2 linked regions of the Halorhodospira halochloris genome follow. The protein of the gene in region 2 interacts with the protein of the main gene of each other region in a pairwise test. Links are inferred from orthologs where the notes say so. Each region holds a gene or a part of one and is shown on either strand. Other genes may lie near its edges.

Region 1 (4,368 bases), 1.2 Mb from region 2 along the record:
CCGCCCAGCGACAGGCTGGAGGCCTGGCAGCTTGGCGATAACATCTTCTAACGGCCTACCTAGTGCCAAGGCGACGCCAACGGCGGCCAAAGCATTGGCTACATTGAACCTGCCCAATAGAGGAACACTGGTCTTATAGGTGGTCTTACCCACGCGCAATTCGATATCTGACCCATAGGGCTGCTGCTCGACACTGACCGCATAGATATCGGCCTCAGGGTTGTGCAGGCTATAAGTAAAAACTGCACTACCAGCGCGCTCACACAGCCTCTGGCCAAACTCATCATCAAGGTTGATTATCTGAGCGCGTAGACTATTAATCTCAAAAAGTCGCCGTTTGGCATCAGCATAAGCCTCGAGCGAGCCGTGATAATCAAGGTGATCACGGCCAAGGTGAGTCAATACAGCCACATCTACCTTGGCCGCAGCCAGCCGCCCCTGTTCCAGGGCATGAGATGAAGCTTCTAGGGCTACACCGCTACAACCGGCCGTCTGACAATGGAAAAAGGCTTGCTGCAGTTGAGCACTATCCGGCGTAGTCAGTCGCGATAGCTCAAGACGCCCGGGCAACCCATAGCCCAGAGTGCCGATAACTCCCCAAGGCGAGCTCTGCTCACTTAGCAACTGGGCGATAAAATGGGTTACCGATGTCTTACCGTCGGTACCGGTAACCGCCGCCACCTCGAGTTGCTGCGACGGGTCGCCGTAGAGGCGTGCTGCTATGCTCCCGAGGCGGCACCCCAACTGCGGAACTTCAACTAATGGGACACCGCTATCTGCTGTCTTGCGCCGCACAGTATCTAGGCTTACCCCCTGGCCTGGCTCCCAGGCAATAGCGGCTGCGCCCTGTTCAATCGCCTGAGCACTAAACTCAAGGCCGTGCCTGCTATCACCGAGCAGGGCTGCAAAGAGGTCGCCAGGTTTAATGTCACGGCTATCAGCGCATACACCACTAACTTCAGCAACCGGCGCCTTATCCAGCCAAGGCTGGAGCAGCCAGTCTAGCCCCACTTGTGAGGACCCACGACTAGTCATAGCGACCCTCCTCCCAATCCGCCACTATTCGCGGCATTCCAGATGGGGGTGCCTGGGGTGGTACGTTGAGTATGCGCAACGCCCCTGAGGCAACTTCTGAGAAGACAGGCGCAGCCACTTGACCGCCATAATAGGCCTCACCCGCCGGGTCATCGATGACCACGGCGACGGCAATGCGAGGGTTTTCTGCTGGGGCATAGCCGACGAACATGGCTATGTACTCGTCCTCGCTGTAGCCCCCGGCAACCGCCTTACGCACCGTCCCGGTTTTGCCCGCTACGCGATAGCCGGGAACGCTTGCACGAACCCCGGTGCCTCCCGGCTCTATAACAGTTTCGAGCATGCTGCGAATTTGCTGTGCAATATCCTCATCAAGTACCCGGTGCCCCTCTACTTCTTCTTCCTGGCGCAGTATTGTCACTGGCCGAATAACACCACCATTGGCCAAAGCGGCATACGAGCGGGCAAGCTGGACTGGAGTTGTAGACATGCCATAACCATATGACCATGTTGCTTGTCTGACCTCGCCACGCGGCGGAGATGCATCTAGATGCCCAGCACTCTCACTAGCAAAGCTCACCCCGGAAGGGGCGCCGAACTCGAAATCCTGCATAACCTGCCATAACTCGCGCGGCGGGGTTTGCAAGGCAACTTTAGCCGCCCCAACGTTACTCGACTTCTGCATCACTCCGGCTAAGTCCAACTCGCCATAGTCCAGTAGATCGCGTACCGTATGGCGCCCCACACGCATTGTCCCGGGTGCCGTGTCGAAGCTTTCTTGCGGTGAAACTGAGCCACTGCGCAATGCCGCGGCAATAGTGAAGGGCTTAATCACTGACCCCGGCTCATAGGCGTTAGCAAACGCCCGGTTACGACGTGCTTCCGGATCCATTTGGGCACGCTGGTGAGGATTGAAGGATGGTTTGTTGGCTACTGCCAAGAGTTCGCCGGTATGTACGTCTAAGACCACAACCGAACCGGACTCGGCGCGGTGGCGATGGACAGCTCGCTTTAGCTCGCGAAAGGCTAGATACTGGATATCACGATCGATCGATAACTCTACATCCTCGCCAGGACGCGGCTCGCGGATCAGCTCAACGTCATCTATCACCCTGCCAAGGCGATCACGCATTACCCGCTTGGCACCCTGTTCGCCGCTCAATGGCTCGTCTAAAGCGCGCTCAACTCCTTCCAGCCCACGCCCATCTATATCGGTAAAGCCGATTAGCTGTGCTGCCGTTTGACCAGCCGGATAGAAGCGACGCAACTCACGCTGCAAGTTAACTCCGGGGATGTCCAGTGAACGAATCTGCGCGCTAAGATCGGGCGGCATATGGCGACGCAGGTAGACGAACTCCCTTTGTTTGCGCCGTTCAAGGTACTCGCGCAGATCCGCTTCAGAGCGTCCCAGCGCCCTAGCAAGTTCAGCAACCCCTCCTTCCTCTTGCAAAACCTCGGCCGGATTTGCCCAGGAAGAGTACACCGGCGAGCTTACCGCTAAAGGGGCCCCGTTACGGTCAGTGATCATCCCCCTGTAAGCCGATATCGCGACCGTCCGCAAGTGCCGAGCTTCTGCCTCGTCGCGCAGAAAATCGCGATTGAGAACCTGCAAGTCAAGCGCCCTGCCCACAAGTGCCAACACCACGCCGGCGGTTGCCACCATAACGACAGCAAGGCGCCAAAATGGCGGCCCTCCTGCATCTTTGCGCTGGCGCTTGCTTCTTGCCACTTACACTCTCCTATTCCTTAGCGTCGCTTGAGTATCACCACATCATCGCGCCCCGGAGTTACCATTCCCAGTTCGCTACGCGCGATACGCTCCAGCCGGCTATGCCCAGCCAAGGCACTCAATTCAAGTTGCAACATGCTCCACTCTTCCCGCAGCCTATCCGCGCGATCGTGCTCATCTTGCAGTGCAACAAATCCAGCCCGCCGCTCATGTTGGGCCACAACTACCGCCAAGGCACTGCATACAACAGCAACGATCAGAACTGTTGTAGTTATTTGCTGGCGACTCATGGCAACCTCTCAGCGATCCTTAATACTGCACTCCGTGCTCTACGATTGGCGGCCAACTCTGTCTGATCGGCCCGATAAGCCTTACCCACGGGTGACAGACGCGGACGCAGACCCTCTGGCACCACCGGCACTGCAGGCGGCAGATCACCCGACCTAGAAGCGTCGCGGATAAAGCGCTTAACGCGCCGATCCTCCAGCGAGTGAAAGGCAATTATCGCCAGCCTGCCTGCCGGGCTGAGCAGATCAATCGCTCTATCCAGAAATGCTTCGAGTTCATTAAGCTCATCGTTCACGGCTATGCGTAGCGCCTGAAACGTCCGGGTTGCCGGATGCCGACCAGGCTCGCGCTTTTTGATCACCCCTTCGATAAGGCCAGCTAACTCCCTTGTAGTCCGCGGGGCCTGATGGGACTCGCGCGCTCTGACGATTGCCCGCGCAATCCTGCCTGCTTGACGCTCCTCGCCATAATTGCGGATTAGTCTAGTAAGCTCCTGCGCCGTCGATCTCTCGAGCAGTTGCGCTGCACTCTCGCCGCGCTGCGGATCCATGCGCATATCAAGGGGGCCATCGTGCTGGAATGAGAAACCGCGCTGGGGGCTATCAAGCTGCGGTGAAGAGACGCCAAGGTCGGCCAGCAACCCATCTACTATTCCGGCCTCGCCACGCTGTTCAAGCAGCTGCGGCAACTCTGCTAAGGTGACCCGCAGAATCACGCATCGCTCGTCACCACCCAGCACTTTTTGGGCATGAGCCACGGCTTCCGGATCACGGTCGGCAACAATCAGCCTGCCCTGGTCCGATAGTTTTTCTAAGATTGCTCGAGCGTGTCCGCCGCGACCGTAGGTTGCATCGACGTATACCCCCTCAGGACGGATATGCAGCCCCGCCAATACAGGCCCGAGAAGCACCGGCTGATGCCTATCAGGGCAACCGCTGCTTGCATCGCCATCGGTCATATCATTTTGACTCTGCGCTAACCCCATGCCGCCCCCTGCGGCTATAGCGAGAGACCCTCAAGATCTTCCGGGAGCTCGGCGTCGGGCGCTGCGGCCTCTTCAAGCCACTGCGTACGGCGCTGCTCCCAACGGGCCTCATCCCATAACTCAAGCTTATTCCCCTGGCCTATCAGAACCACCTTTTTAGCCAAACCTGCGAAATCACGTAACGGCGGCGGGACCAAGGCGCGCCCATTGTTATCTACTTGTATCTCTTGCGCATGACCAATCAGCAAGCGCTTGAAACGCTTAGTGCTCTCGCGCATATCGGGCAAGGCGATCAGCTTTTGCTCAATGACTTCCCACTCTGGCAACGGAT
Region 2 (2,867 bases):
AGCCAGCAACCGCCTCTGTGGTCCAGCCACGCTTGCGCAGCTGCAGCAGGTGATGCTCGCCGTCGCCTGAGGGGGTGAACCCCAGGACCTCGGTGACGATGAAATCTTCCGGATAGGTGCGGGCTGTTGCCGTACCAGGCAGAGGAGGATACGCCGGTATCACCGCTGAGCCTTGATAGCTGGCTCCATCAGGATCACAGCCAGAGCGGCTATACCCTCACCGCGACCGGTAAAACCCAGCCTCTCACTGGTAGTTGCCTTGATATTGACCACCTCGGCAGGTAACTCCAGGGTTTTAGCAGTCCTCTGGCGCATCTCGCTAATGTAGCAGGCCAATTTTGGTGCTTGGGCGATAACAGTTGCATCAACATTGACCGGCTGCCAACCGGCTTCCCGCGCTGTCATCACGGTACTGGCTAGTAGCTCACTGCTATCGGCACCCTTCCAGCGCGGATCATCATCAGGAAAGTGATGCCCTATATCACCTAAGCCCACCGCACCCAAGAGGGCATCGGTAACCGCATGCAGCAGAACATCACCATCGGAGTGGGCCTCTAGAGAGCGCTCATAGGGGATCCATACCCCACCCAGGGTAAACCCCTCGCCAGCGGCGCTAAAGCTGTGGACATCAAATCCTTGACCAATTCGCATATCTATAATTCTTCCCCGTGGGAATCGCGCCGCGATTTAAGTATCGCTGCAGCGAGATCGAAATCCTCCGGTTGGGTTATCTTGAGGTTGGCAGGATCCCCAGGAACCAACAGAGGCTTACCTCCCAGGCGTTCAACTGCCTGCGCTTCATCAGTGACGCGTACACCAGCACTACGGGCATCACCAAGGCCCTCACGCAGCAAAACCACAGGGAACAGCTGCGGAGTCTGGGCCTGCCATAGGGAGTCTCGCGGTACAGTCGCCGCAACCTGCGACCCTTCACTGCGCTTGAGTGTATCTGCCACCGGTTTGGCTAACAGAGCGCCATGGTCATTACTGGTGCCCAAGCTGATCAGCCGGTCGAGCTCTTCTTCACTCAGACACGGCCTGACTGCATCATGCACCAGCGCCCAGTCATCATCTCCACCTAGCTCGACCACATGATCTAGGGCAGCCAGTACTGAATCCTGCCTTTCTGCTCCCCCGTCAACGCGCTTTACGGGCTTTGTAGTGGCGAAATCAAGCCTATCCCAATAAGGGTCGTGCGCAGCTACAGCAACCACCGCTCCCGCAACCCTGCTGTGGCCTAATAGCCGTTCGATAACCCACTCAATCACAGGCCTACCTAGCAGTTCTCGATACTGCTTAGGTTGACCGCCGCCCATACGCCGCCCCACACCGGCTGCCGGAATAACCGCCCACAATCTCAAGTCAATCTTCCTCGATCACCTGATAAAAAGTTTCATCCTCACGGATCATGCCAAGCTGGTAACGGGCGCGCTCCTCCAAGGCATCAAGACCCTCTTTCAGATCTTCTACCTCCGCGGCCAAGGCGTCGTTGCGTGCCTGAGCTCGCTCATTTGCCTGACGTTGCTCATCCAGGCTACTATGCAATTCGATTAGGGTTGGCACGCTCCCCGGACCGAACCATAGCTGAAATTGCAGCAATGCTAACAACAACGCCAGAGCGCCTATAACCCAGCGCAACACATCCTCCCCGCCGAAGCTAACTTTAGCCGCGCGGCTTTAACGCCTCACGACCAAGGTAGCAGGCATCGCACGCAAGCTCTTCCTCTATGCGCAGCAATTGATTGTACTTTGCCACCCTGTCGGAGCGGCTCAATGAACCGGTTTTAATCTGCGTAGCACGGGTAGCTACCGCCAGATCGGCAATAGTAACATCCTCGGTTTCGCCTGAACGGTGAGAAACAACAGAGGTATAGCCGGCGTTATCCGCAATGCGGATCGCTTCAAGGGTTTCGGTTACGGTGCCAATCTGATTGAGCTTGATGAGGATCGAATTGGCTATACCTAAATCTATCCCTTTCTGCAGAATCTTTGGATTAGTAACAAACAGATCGTCACCAACCAATTGAACCTTATTGCCGAGACGCTCAGTAAGCAACTTCCAACCGTCCCAGTCAGACTCATCCATGCCGTCCTCGATCGATACTATGGGGAATCTGTCGACTAAATCAGCCAGATAGTCGGCAAACCCAGCTGCATCGAAATCACGCTGCTCGGAGGCAAGGCGATAGACGCCGCTATCATAGATCTCAGAGCTTGCAACATCTAACGCCAACACCACATCATCGCCGGCGCGATACCCAGCTCGGTCGATCGCCTCCATTACCACTTCTAGCGCCGCCTGATTAGAATCGAGATTGGGGGCAAAGCCGCCTTCATCACCCACACTAGTAGCCAGGCCACGATCACCGAGAACCTTCTTCAAGGCATGGAAAATCTCTGCGCCACAGCGCAGGGCCTCACTGAAGCGCTCAAAGCCGAGCGGCATGATCATGAATTCTTGGATATCGACATTATTGTCGGCGTGCTCACCGCCGTTGAGGATGTTCATCATAGGGGCGGGTAATTTGGGCTCGACACCTTGCTCATGCAGATGGCGAAACAGTAAAATCCCGCGACTATTTGCAGCAGCTCGGGCAACTGCCATAGATGCTGCAAGGATGGCGTTAGCCCCCAAATTGCTCTTGTTAGGGGTGCCATCAAGCTCAATCATAAGCTGGTCAAGACCCTGCTGATCATTGGCGTCATGACCCCGTAACGCTTTGTTTATGCTGGTAGTTACATGATCAGCAGCACGGCCGACCCCCTTGCCGGCATAGCGCCCCTCACCATCACGCAGCTCCACCGCCTCACGGCTACCGGTCGAAGCACCAGAGGGAACCGCGGCACGGCCAAAACTGCCATCATCA

The links. Proteins that work in one complex are often made in the same cells at the same time.
Region 1: the proteins of ftsB (region 2) and ftsL interact in binary tests that used the Escherichia coli proteins (3 or more experiments, as listed by UniProt). The link is inferred for Halorhodospira halochloris from one-to-one orthologs.

What each region holds. Positions count from the first base shown.
Region 1 is NZ_AP017372.2:2,002,232-2,006,599, forward strand. What follows is about bases 1,419-4,368. They hold ftsL (cell division protein FtsL), read right to left. Parts: upstream 3,055-4,368; coding sequence 2,782-3,054; downstream 1,419-2,781. Other genes in these bases: HH1059_RS09150 (peptidoglycan D,D-transpeptidase FtsI family protein), read right to left, coding at 1,419-2,698; rsmH (16S rRNA (cytosine(1402)-N(4))-methyltransferase RsmH), read right to left, coding at 3,051-4,037; mraZ (division/cell wall cluster transcriptional repressor MraZ), read right to left, coding at 4,052-4,368. Also shown: HH1059_RS09145 (UDP-N-acetylmuramoyl-L-alanyl-D-glutamate--2,6-diaminopimelate ligase), read right to left, coding at 1-1,035; more of HH1059_RS09150, read right to left, coding at 1,028-1,418. UniProt on the Escherichia coli protein: Essential cell division protein. May link together the upstream cell division proteins, which are predominantly cytoplasmic, with the downstream cell division proteins, which are predominantly periplasmic.
Region 2 is NZ_AP017372.2:825,367-828,233, reverse strand. Bases 1-2,739 are described here. They hold ftsB (cell division protein FtsB), read right to left. Parts: upstream 1,639-2,739; coding sequence 1,363-1,638; downstream 1-1,362. Other genes in these bases: eno (phosphopyruvate hydratase), read right to left, coding at 1,664-2,739; ispD (2-C-methyl-D-erythritol 4-phosphate cytidylyltransferase), read right to left, coding at 654-1,361; ispF (2-C-methyl-D-erythritol 2,4-cyclodiphosphate synthase), read right to left, coding at 160-660; truD (tRNA pseudouridine(13) synthase TruD), read right to left, coding at 1-163. In the rest of the region: more of eno, read right to left, coding at 2,740-2,867. UniProt on the Escherichia coli protein: Essential cell division protein. May link together the upstream cell division proteins, which are predominantly cytoplasmic, with the downstream cell division proteins, which are predominantly periplasmic.